DNA from 3 places in the Micrococcus porci genome. Region 2 is predicted to be linked to each of the others. Evidence: riboswitches for the same ligand, from Rfam matches in the RefSeq annotation. Region 2 holds a riboswitch; each other region holds the start of a gene.
What was found. Region 2 has a riboswitch for S-adenosylmethionine ahead of KW076_RS04365 (flavin reductase family protein). Riboswitches for the same ligand answer to the same signal wherever they lie in the genome.
Positions count from the first base shown of each region.

Region 1: linked by a shared signal. The riboswitch ahead of KW076_RS11345 (O-acetylhomoserine aminocarboxypropyltransferase/cysteine synthase family protein) and the one ahead of KW076_RS04365 (flavin reductase family protein) in region 2 are both predicted to bind S-adenosylmethionine.
Region 3: linked by a shared signal. The riboswitch ahead of KW076_RS00665 (LLM class flavin-dependent oxidoreductase) and the one ahead of KW076_RS04365 (flavin reductase family protein) in region 2 are both predicted to bind S-adenosylmethionine.

Region 1 is NZ_CP083691.1:2,397,101-2,400,364, reverse strand. It holds gene KW076_RS11355 (CPBP family intramembrane glutamic endopeptidase) at 1-317, shown strand, start outside; gene KW076_RS11350 (VOC family protein) at 333-983, opposite strand; SAM riboswitch class IV at 1,150-1,265, shown strand; gene KW076_RS11345 (O-acetylhomoserine aminocarboxypropyltransferase/cysteine synthase family protein) at 1,351-2,709, shown strand; gene metX (homoserine O-acetyltransferase MetX) at 2,715-3,264, shown strand, end outside.
Region 2 is NZ_CP083691.1:909,189-912,452, forward strand. It holds gene KW076_RS04355 (MFS transporter) at 1-491, shown strand, start outside; gene KW076_RS04360 (cold-shock protein) at 503-706, opposite strand; gene KW076_RS04365 (flavin reductase family protein) at 938-1,462, opposite strand; SAM riboswitch class IV at 1,536-1,655, opposite strand; gene KW076_RS04370 (hypothetical protein) at 1,925-2,479, shown strand; gene KW076_RS04375 (hypothetical protein) at 2,817-3,173, shown strand.
Region 3 is NZ_CP083691.1:149,331-152,594, reverse strand. It holds gene KW076_RS00670 (LLM class flavin-dependent oxidoreductase) at 1-856, opposite strand, end outside; gene KW076_RS00665 (LLM class flavin-dependent oxidoreductase) at 853-2,043, opposite strand; SAM riboswitch class IV at 2,206-2,315, opposite strand; gene KW076_RS00660 (LLM class flavin-dependent oxidoreductase) at 2,788-3,264, shown strand, end outside.

The sequences.
Region 1 (3,264 bases), 1.2 Mb from region 2:
TGATCGACCGGCTCGGCTACCTCCAGCGCCTGCGCGAGGCGGGGCTGGGCGCGTCGTCGTCATGGGCCGGCACGGAGGGGCTGTTCCTGCCGCTGCGCACCTGGCCCGTGGTGCTCTCCCTCGCGCTGCTGCGCGGGGCGTACCACCTGTATCAGGGTGTGGGGCCGGGGATCGGCAACGCACTCATGGGGGCGGTGTTCGTGCTGGTGTTCCTGCGGGTGCGCCGCGTCATGCCGCTGGTGCTGGCGCACTTCCTGCTCGATGCCGTGGGGTTCGTGGGCTACCCGCTGCTGGCGCGGGCGGGGCTGCTGGGCTGAGCGCCGGGCGGCACGTCAGAGCGTGACCTCGCCCTTCGGGGTCGAGAAGGTCACGGAGACGATGCCCGGGGTGCCGGAGGGGGCCACGTAGTCCACGGACACGTCGGCGACCTCGTCGTCCTCCGTGCCGCCCAGCCACTCGCGCAGGCGGTCCGGGGAGCCGGCGATCGAGAGCCGGGCGATCGAGGCCTGGGCCGGGGCGGCCTGCGAGGGGTGCATGTCCTCCTGGCCGTCGGCCCAGCGCAGGATGAACGGCAGCTGCGGGTCGGCGAGGGTGCCCTTGACGCCGATCTGGCGCCAGGAGAGCTCGCGGCCGTCCGGGAAGCGGCGGTTGCCGGGGACGGCCTCGCGGCCGAGGCGGCGCTCGAAGCGGCCGATGTCGTTCGTGGTCACGGCCCAGCTCATCCAGCCGCCGCCCTGCTCGGACCGCGTGCGGACCAGCTGGCCGAACGGGGCGCTGAGGGACGCGGGATGGTCCAGGGCCTCGACGACCTCGAGGTACTGGTTGCCGGTCATGGGGAACAGGGCGTTCTGCGTGCCGAAGCGCGGGTGGATCCCGCCCTTGACGCGCTCCACGCCGAGCCGCTCGGCGATGCGGGCGACGGTGGCGTCCAGGCCCTCCGGGCCGGCGGCGTAGGACACGTGGTCCATGCGACAGGTGTTCACGGCGCGGATCCTTCCGTTCCCCCGGCGGGCCGAGGGGTTGACCTGGGTGCGTGCTGCGAGGAACGGCCGGCCCTTGACGCGCCGGGTGCCCCCGTGCCGGAAGCGTATCCGCGCGTGACCTGTGTGACGAAATCGGGGAGGACGGTGTCGCTACACTGAGGCCCACGGTCACGAGAGTCAGCGCAAGGCCCCGGCGAGCTGACCGGCAACCCTCCTCCGCGGTGGGGTGCCCCGGGTGACGACCAGGCCGGCCCCGCACCCGGGCGCCGGCAAGCGCGGGCCGTCCCTGGCGTCCCGGGGCGGCGTGCACCCCTGGTGCGCCCGGCCCGGTTCCGGGAAGGTCCCTGACTCCCCAGGAGGACCAGCCATGAGCACCCAGCCCACCCCCCGCAGGGGCTTCTCCACCACGCAGATCCACGCCGGCACGGACGCCCCGCACGCCTTCGGGGCGACGGCCCTGCCGATCTACCAGACCACCTCGTACGACTTCCCGTCCGCCCAGGTCGCGGCGGACCGCTTCGCGCTCGCGGACCTCGGCCCCATCTACACGCGCATCGGCAACCCCACACAGTCGGCGGTGGAGGAGAAGATCGCGGCCCTCGAGGGCGGTGTGGGCGCCCTCCTGCTGGCCTCGGGCCAGTCGGCCACCACGTTCGCGATCCTCAACGTGGCCGGCGCCGGTGACCACGTCGTCGCCTCCGCCTCCCTCTACGGCGGCACGCAGAACCTGTTCAAGCACACCCTGGCGCGCGTCGGCGTCGAGGTCACCTTCGTGCAGGACCCCGACGACCTGGACGCCTGGCGCGCCGCGGCCCGCCCGGAGACCAAGGCCTTCTTCGCGGAGGCCCTGGGGAACCCGCGCGGGGACGTGCTGGACGTGGCCGGGGTCGCCGCCGCGGCCCACGACGCCGGGGTGCCCCTGATCGTGGACAACACCCTCACGACCCCCTACCTGCTGCGGCCGTTCGAGCACGGGGCGGACGTCGTGGTCCACTCCGCCACGAAGTACCTCGGCGGGCACGCGGCCGCGATGGCCGGCGTGATCGTGGACTCCGGCCGGTTCGACTTCGCGCGGGACCCGGAGCGGTTCCCGGGGTTCAACGAGCCGGACGAGTCCTACCACGGCCTGGTCTACGCCCGGGACCTGGGCGTGGGCTCGCCCCTCGGAGCGAACCTCGCCTTCGTCCTCAAGGCCCGCGTGCAGCTGCTGCGCGACTACGGCTCGGCCATCTCCCCGTTCAACGCGTTCCTGGTGAACCTGGGCCTGGAGACCCTGTCCCTGCGCATGGACCGGGCCGTCGCCAGCGCGCTGGCCGTGGCCCGCCACCTGGAGGGCCACCCCCAGGTGGAGTCCGTGTCCCACCCCGGGCTCGAGTCCAGCCCGTGGCACGCCCGCGCCCAGGAGCTGCTGCCCCGGGGCGCCGGCGCGTTCGTGTCCTTCGAGATCGCGGGGGGTGCCGCCGCGGGGGCCGCCTTCGTGGACGGCCTCGAGCTGCACCACCACGTGGCGAACATCGGGGACGTCCGCTCGCTGGTGGTGCACCCGGCGTCGACGACGCACGCCCAGCTGGCCGAGGACGAGCAGCGCGCCGCCGGGGTGACACCGGGGCTGGTGCGGCTCTCCCTGGGCCTGGAGGACGTGGAGGACATCCTCGCAGACCTGGACAAGGGCTTCGCGGCCGCGGCCGCCGCCCTCGACGCCGCCGATGCCGCCGAGCAGGACTGAGGGCCATGACCGCCATCGACCCCCGCATCCTGCCCGGCCACGCCGCCCATCGTCCGCACCAAGGCCCGCAGGGCGAGGCCGCCCCCTCCGCCCGCTCCGCCGCCCCGCACGACGCGCGGCCGGCCGACCGCCTCCCCGCCGGCGAGTTCCGCACGCTCTCCGTGGGCCCGCTGGAGCTCGAGGCCGGCGGACGCCTGCCGGGCGTCGAGCTCGCCTTCGAGACGTGGGGCACGCTCGCCGAGGACGGCGCCAACGCCGTGCTCGTCCTGCACGCCCTCACGGGCGACTCCCACGTGGCCTCCCACCGCCGCGACGAGTCCGCGGGCTGGTGGGAGGAGCTGATCGGGCCGGGCCTGGCCGTGGACACGGACCGCTGGTTCGTCGTCGCACCCAACATGCTCGGCGGCTGCGACGGCTCCACGGGGCCGTCCTCACCGGCCCCGGACGGTGCGCCCTGGGGCGGCCGGTTTCCGTTCGTCACCATCCGGGACGCCGTGGCGGCCGAGCGCCGCCTCCTCGACGCGCTCGGCGTCACCGCGCTGCAGGCCGTGATCG
Region 2 (3,264 bases):
CGCTGCTGGCGCTGCGCGGGGCCGGCTCGCTCGTCTCCCGCGTGTTCCTGCCGCGGCTGCGCCGCCGGTTCTCACGCGAGCTGCTGCTGGCGGTGGCGCTGTGGGCGTCCGCGGCGACGATCGCGGCGGTGCCCGTGGGGATGACCTCCGGGCTGCTCTGGCTGGCCGCCGCGGCCGCGGTGGCGGGCGGGCTCACCCTGGGCGTCGGGCAGCCGCTGACGATGTCCGTGATCAGTGAGGCCGTGCCGCACGCCTGGCGCTCCACCGCCCTGGCGGTGCGGCTGATGGGCAACCGGCTGGGCCAGGTGGTGCTGCCCGCGGCGGCGGGACTGGCGGCGGCGCCCCTGGGCCCGTCCGCCGCGGTGTGGACGGCGTGTGCCGTGCTCGCGGTCTCGGGCGCGGAGCGGGCGGCGCGCTCGCGACGACGACGGCCCCCGCGCTCCGTGCGGAGTGGCGGGGGCCGTGGTGGATCGGCGTCAGCCGATCAGTGAACCGGTGTGGTTCAGAGCTTGGTGACGTCGGCGGCCTGCAGGCCCTTGGGACCCTGCTGGGTCTCGAACTCGACGCGGTCGTTCTCCTGCAGCTCCTTGAAGCCGTTGCCCTGGATGGCGGAGAAGTGCACGAAGACGTCGGCGGAGCCGTCCTCGGGGGCGATGAAGCCGTAGCCCTTCTCGGAGTTGAACCACTTGACGGTGCCAACAGCCATGTTGGTGTCCTTTCGATGTGCCCGCGGTGATGCGGGCGGTTGGGCCGGGTGCGGAGTCGCACACGGGTGAAGCGGTAGAACTGAACCGCCTGCCCAACGCTCATCCGGATCCGGCGGACCGGCCCGACAAGCAGTGAATTGCGAGATACAGCTGAATCAACTTCAGGCTCCATCATTGCACGGATCTCGCCGACCGGGGACCAGGGGCTGAAATGTTCACCTGGAGTTCTCTCAGAGCGCGCGCAGGCCGTGGAAGAGATTGCGGTGCAGGGCGGCCGGGGGAGCGTCGTCCGTGTGATCCGCGAAGGCCGTCACCTCCAGCAGCACCACCGTGTGGTCGCCCGCCGGGACCTCGGCGTGCACCCGCGTCTCGAGCCAGAGCGAGGAGCCCCCGATCAGCAGGGCGTCGTGCGGGCTGCGGTGCACGTCGAGACCGGCGAAGCGGTCGCCCTCGCGGGCGGCCAGCTGACGGCACAGTGGCGTCTGGTCCGCCGCGAGCAGGGAGACGCCGATCGCCCCGGCCCGGCGCAGGCGCGGCCAGGTGCGGGAGCTGTTCTGCGCGGAGAAGGACACGAGGGCCGGCTCCCAGGAGATGCCCACGCCGAAGGAGGAGGACACCATCACCTCGGGGACGTCGTCGGCGAGGCCCGCCAGCGCGACGACCCCGGTGGGGAAGGCCGAGAGGCCGGAGCGGAGGTTGCCGAGGGACAGGTCGGTGTCCCACGCGGCGGTGTGGGGTGCGTGGATCAGGGTCATGGCGCGCGTCCTCTTCCGACGACTGACGCGGCTCCGCAGACAGCGGGAACGCGGATCGCCCGGATCCGCGGAGACGCGGTACTTGCCCGCCGGGGTGTCCGAGGGGCCGAATCATCACCTGGAGCACCCCACTACTGCGTGAGAGGGTTGCCGTCCCGCCGGCCAGGGCCGTGAATGACGGGAACTCGTGATTCTGGGGACCAGCCTACGGAGGGGTCCGTGGGGCGGTCAAAAGCGGTCCGGAGCGTGGGCGACGCGCGGGGTCGCAGTCGGATGCACCGATCGGGTGGGAGGACGACCCCTCCAGCATCTTCGACGGCGAGGGGGATCACATGAAAATGTGATGCTTGACACATGGCACGGCGGGCCATCACGATTCACTTACTCGAGAGGGGGGGGGAGCTCGAGACCGCAGCCCACGGCCCCCGCATACGGTTCTCTGAAAGGGATCGAATCATGCGGATGAATATCAAGAAGAAGCTGGCGGCCCTGGCGTCCGGCACCGTGGTCGCCGCCTCACTGATGGTGGCTCCGGCAGCGGGGGCGGCAACGACTCCCGGGGATGGAGAGGCCGTCTCGCCGGACGCGTACTGCGCCGAGGAGTATTGGACGAACACCTCAGTGACGTCGAACACCTTCAAGCAGTCCTACTCATCTTATTCTTCGGTGTCCGGGGCGCCTGGTGTGACGCTCACCATCGCCACCGGGCGGACGTTCGGTGTCAGCGGCGACATCACGGGCGAGGTGTCCGGAGATGTCAGTGCCATCCTCGCGGGGGTCTCCGCGAAGGTCGGCACCCGAGTGGGAGTGAGCTACTCCTCCACCAACACTGTGAGCGGGACATGGAAGGTGCCCAGCACCTACACGAACGGAGGCAAGCTTGCCATTGGTGCCAAGCGTGCGCAGGGGACGTGGAACCGTCAGATGCTGAACAGGGCCTGCAATGTGGTCACCCTGCGCAGTGGGTCGTTCTACACCCCGTGGCAGCAGTTCTACTTCCAGCACTACAAGCTCTGATGCGGCGCGTGGTCCGGCGTCGGGCGCAGGGCGCCCGACGCCGGACGCCGGACCATCGACTTCTCTTCCCTCGACGAACAGGCCTCCCATGTTTCCGCTCTTCCCACTTTCTCCTTCACGTCGTCTAGCCGCCCTCGCCGCCGCTGTTCTCGTCGGCGCGACGATCTCCGGGTGCTCCACCTCTCAGGCTGAAAACCCGACCCCCTCGAGCGCGTCCGCAGCTTCTGCAAGTGCGAGCCCTTCGGCGTCGGCCGCCACGGGCAGCTCCTCCGACGTCGACACTCAGGCCTCGCGTGACGGGGAAGCGTTGCCGGCGGCTCTCTTCCAGGAGGATGGGATGACGCTGGAGGAGTACACGCGTCAGAATCCGGACTCTGACTACCTCCATCCGGAGACGGAGTCCGTTCTACAAGAAAAGGTCGGGACGGGCACGCAGCAGATCACCGTGGACGCTCAGGAGGGCGCAGTCCTGCGCGTCATCCTGCTATGCCCTTCGGATGCGACGGGCAAGACGGACATCCACACCTCGCGGGGCGCTGAGGGGGAGAAGACCTGGATGGCGGGGTCGGAGGCACTCTGTGGTGGGTGGTCTGCGGCGACCCCTCCCGTGGAGAAGGCCGGACCCATGACCTTCAGCGCCACCGTGGACAATGACAAGCCCTTCCGCATGGTGCTGACGGCACCCGCGGCGTGAGGCCGTCGTCCGGAACGGCCGGGTCGCAACACCCGGTCGCCAGGGCAGTGCGCAGTCGGCCCTCCCCATCGTGGCCGGCACCGCCGGCCGT
Region 3 (3,264 bases), 760 kb from region 2:
CGCCGGCCTGCAGCGCGTGACGGACGGCGTCGGCCACGCGGGCGCCGTCGCCCTCGAGCGTCACGTCGGCGACGATGCGCGTCGGCTCCACGGGCACGGCCGGGGTGGCGCCTCGTCGACGCCGATCCGGCAGCCGCGCGGCGTCCGTGCGGCCGACCTCGGCGGCGGGGAGCAGGACGACGTCGGCGGTGCGGCGGGCAGCCTCCAGGCCGGCCGGTCCTGCGGCCTCCACCAGCACGGGGAGCCGGCCCTGGGGCGGCCGCGGGGTGATGGAGGGGCCGCGCACGCTGAACCGCTCGGCCTCGACGTCGACGTGGTGCACACGCTCGCGGTCGATGAACCGGCCGGTGGCGATGTCCCGGATCTCGGCGTCGGGCTCCCAGCTCTCCCAGAGGTCGCGGACGGCGGCCACCGCGTCCTGCAGCTCCTCCCACAGCTCGAGGTCCACCCGCGACGCCTGCAGCCCCGGGGTCCGTTCGGCCGGGTGCCGGCGGCGGCCGAACAGGGCGGAGACCTCCGGCGCGGCGGAGACGGTCGCGAGCCAGCCGGCCCGGCCGTGGGAGACGTGGTCGAGGGTGGCCAGCCCGATGGACACGTGGAACGGCTCGGTGTGGGTGGTGGTGACCTCCGGGACCAGGCCGATCCGGTGCGTGCGGGTGGCCGTCCAGCAGGCCGCGAGGACGGCGTCGATCCGGTGCGTCCCCGCCTGCGGGGCGGTGCCGAGCGGGTCGGTGAGGACGGCCCAGTCCAGGCTCGTCTCCTCCAGGGCCTGGGACAGCCGGGTCCAGTGGCCGCGGGCGTCGGCGGGGGTCTGGGTGGTCAGGGCGATGCCCAGGGTGGGCGTGGGGGTGCTCATGCGGTCCTCCAGATCTCGGCGAGTCGGGTCAGGGTCTCGACGCGGTGTTCCACCCGGTGGGCCGAGGCGCTGATGAGCAGCTCGTCCGCTCCGGTGAGCCGGGCCAGCGCGTCGAGTCGTTCGGCGACCTGCTCGGCCGTGCCGACGAAACGGGTCTGGAGGCGGTCGGCGACCAGGGCCTCCTCCTGCGGCGTGCGGGAGGGCTCGGGGTGCGCGGGCGAGGGGTAGGGGACCGCGCCGGCGCCGGAGCGGATCGACAGCACCCACGCGGCGTAGCCGCTGGCCCGTCGGCGGGCTTCGGCGGCGGTGTCTGCGATCAGGACCTCGGCGGAGACGGACACCACGGGACAGGGCACCTCGGGCGAGGGGCGGAACAGCTCCCGGTACCGGCGGACGGCGGCGACGGTGCCGGCGGGGCTGACGTGGTAGTTCGCGCCGAAGCGCAGCCCGCGGCGGGCCGCGACCTCGGCGGAGACGCCGGGGCCGGAGCCGAGGACCCACGGTTCGACGTCGACCGCCGGACGGGCGACGACCTGGCCCAGCGCGGCGCCGTCGTGCTGCGCCGTCCCGTCCAGCAGGCCCAGCAGCAGGTCCACCTGGGCCCCGTAGTCGAGGGCCGGGGTGGACGGTGTGGGCAGCAGGGCCCGGGAGGCCGCGCGCAGCGGAGAGCCGAGGGCCGCGGACAGGTCCGGGGCGGCGGGGATCACCACGCCGTCGACCTCGCTCGGACCGGCGGCGGGGTCCTGGCCGGAGGAGGCGCCGGCTCCGGCGGGTTCACGCTGCGGGTCCTGTGCGGGTCCGCCGTCGCCCGTCGGGGTCTCGGCCCGGGTGCCCGGCGGCGGACCGCCGGGGGCTGCGGCGCGGCCCAGGCCGAGGTCGATCCGGCCGGGGAAGGCCGCGGCGAGCAGCCCGAAGTCCTCGGCCAGGACCAGCGGGGTGCGCGGCCCCACCAACGACGCCGCCGACCCCAGCCGGATGTGCTGGGTGACGGGGCCGACCAGGGCGAGGGTCAGTGCCGGGTTCGACCCCAGCACCCCGGGGTTCAGGTGGTGCTCGCCGTGCCAGAGGCGCCGGTAGCCGAGGGCGTCGGCGGCGGCCGCCAGCGTGCGTGCGTCGTCGATCGCCTCGCGGGGATCGGTCTCGGCCGGCAGCAGCACGGGGTCGAAGACGCTGAGAGGGATGCTCATCGGTTCCTCCTGAGTGGGTGAGCTCGTCCGGATGTGCGGTGATGCTGCGGTGTCGAGGCCGGCACCGCAGACGACGGTGCCGTGGGGGTCAGCGGGTGCATGCGGATCGCTCTCAGGGTCGGTGGGCGGGTGTCCTCACCGGCGCCGGGGGCGTGCACCCCTGGGCCGTGCTTGCCGCTGTCGCGGCCGGATCGTCATCTGGGGCACCCCGTCACGGTGAAGGGGTTGCCGACCGACTCGGCCAGAGCCGTAGGGAGTCGGTTCTCTTGATCGCTGCCCTCACCGTAGGAAGAGGTGGGCGTGGGATCCACGGGGCGGCGGTGAGCGGTCATCTCCGCGGCGCCGCGGCACCCTCCGGCTGCGGCGGCGTCGGACACGAGGCGGGCGTCGGAGCGGGTGACGGGGTCCGGCACGCAACCGGCGCAGGGCCCAGGGCCGAGCCAGACGTTTCGGTCGTCTCCGCAGGGTGGAGGAAGCAGGTTTCTCTGGCTCAGCGCTGGGGTGCCGCTGGGCCGCGACAGGGCCGCCACCCACGGACGTGTCCTCCGTCACGGTCAGGGCATGTCGTCACGGTCGGGGCACGTCACGAACCGGGCGCCGGACGCGTGGCCGGGCCCGGCGAGGCCGTCATGAACCCCTGGGCCGGACCGACTTCCACCGCCGGTCGCGTCGGCGTTGCATGGTGCGGAACCGTCGCCCGCCCGGCCGCGCCCCTGCGACCGGGCGGCCCTGGAAAGGAGACCCATGAGCACCGCCGAGAACGCCGGGGCCGGAGCACCCACCCGCCCGGACGAGCACCGCGAGATCCTCTTCAACGCATTCGACATGAACTGCGTCGCCCACCAGTCCCCGGGGCTCTGGCGTCACCCCGACGACCACGCCCGCGACTACAACACCCTCGGCTACTGGACGCGCCTGGCGCAGACGCTGGAGAAGGGCCTCTTCGACGGCCTGTTCATCGCCGACGTCCTCGGCCCGTACTCCGTGTACGGCGGCACCTCCGAGGCCGCCATCAGGACCGGCGCGCAGACCCCCGTGAACGACCCGTTCCTGCTCGTCTCCGCGATGGCCGCGGTCACCGAGCACCTCGGCTTCGGCGTCACCGCCGGCACCGCCTACGAGCACCCCTACCCGTTCGCCCGCCGCCTCGCCACGCTCGACCACCTCACGGGCGGCCGCGTCGGCTGGAACGTGGTCACCGGCTACCTGCCCTCCGCCGCC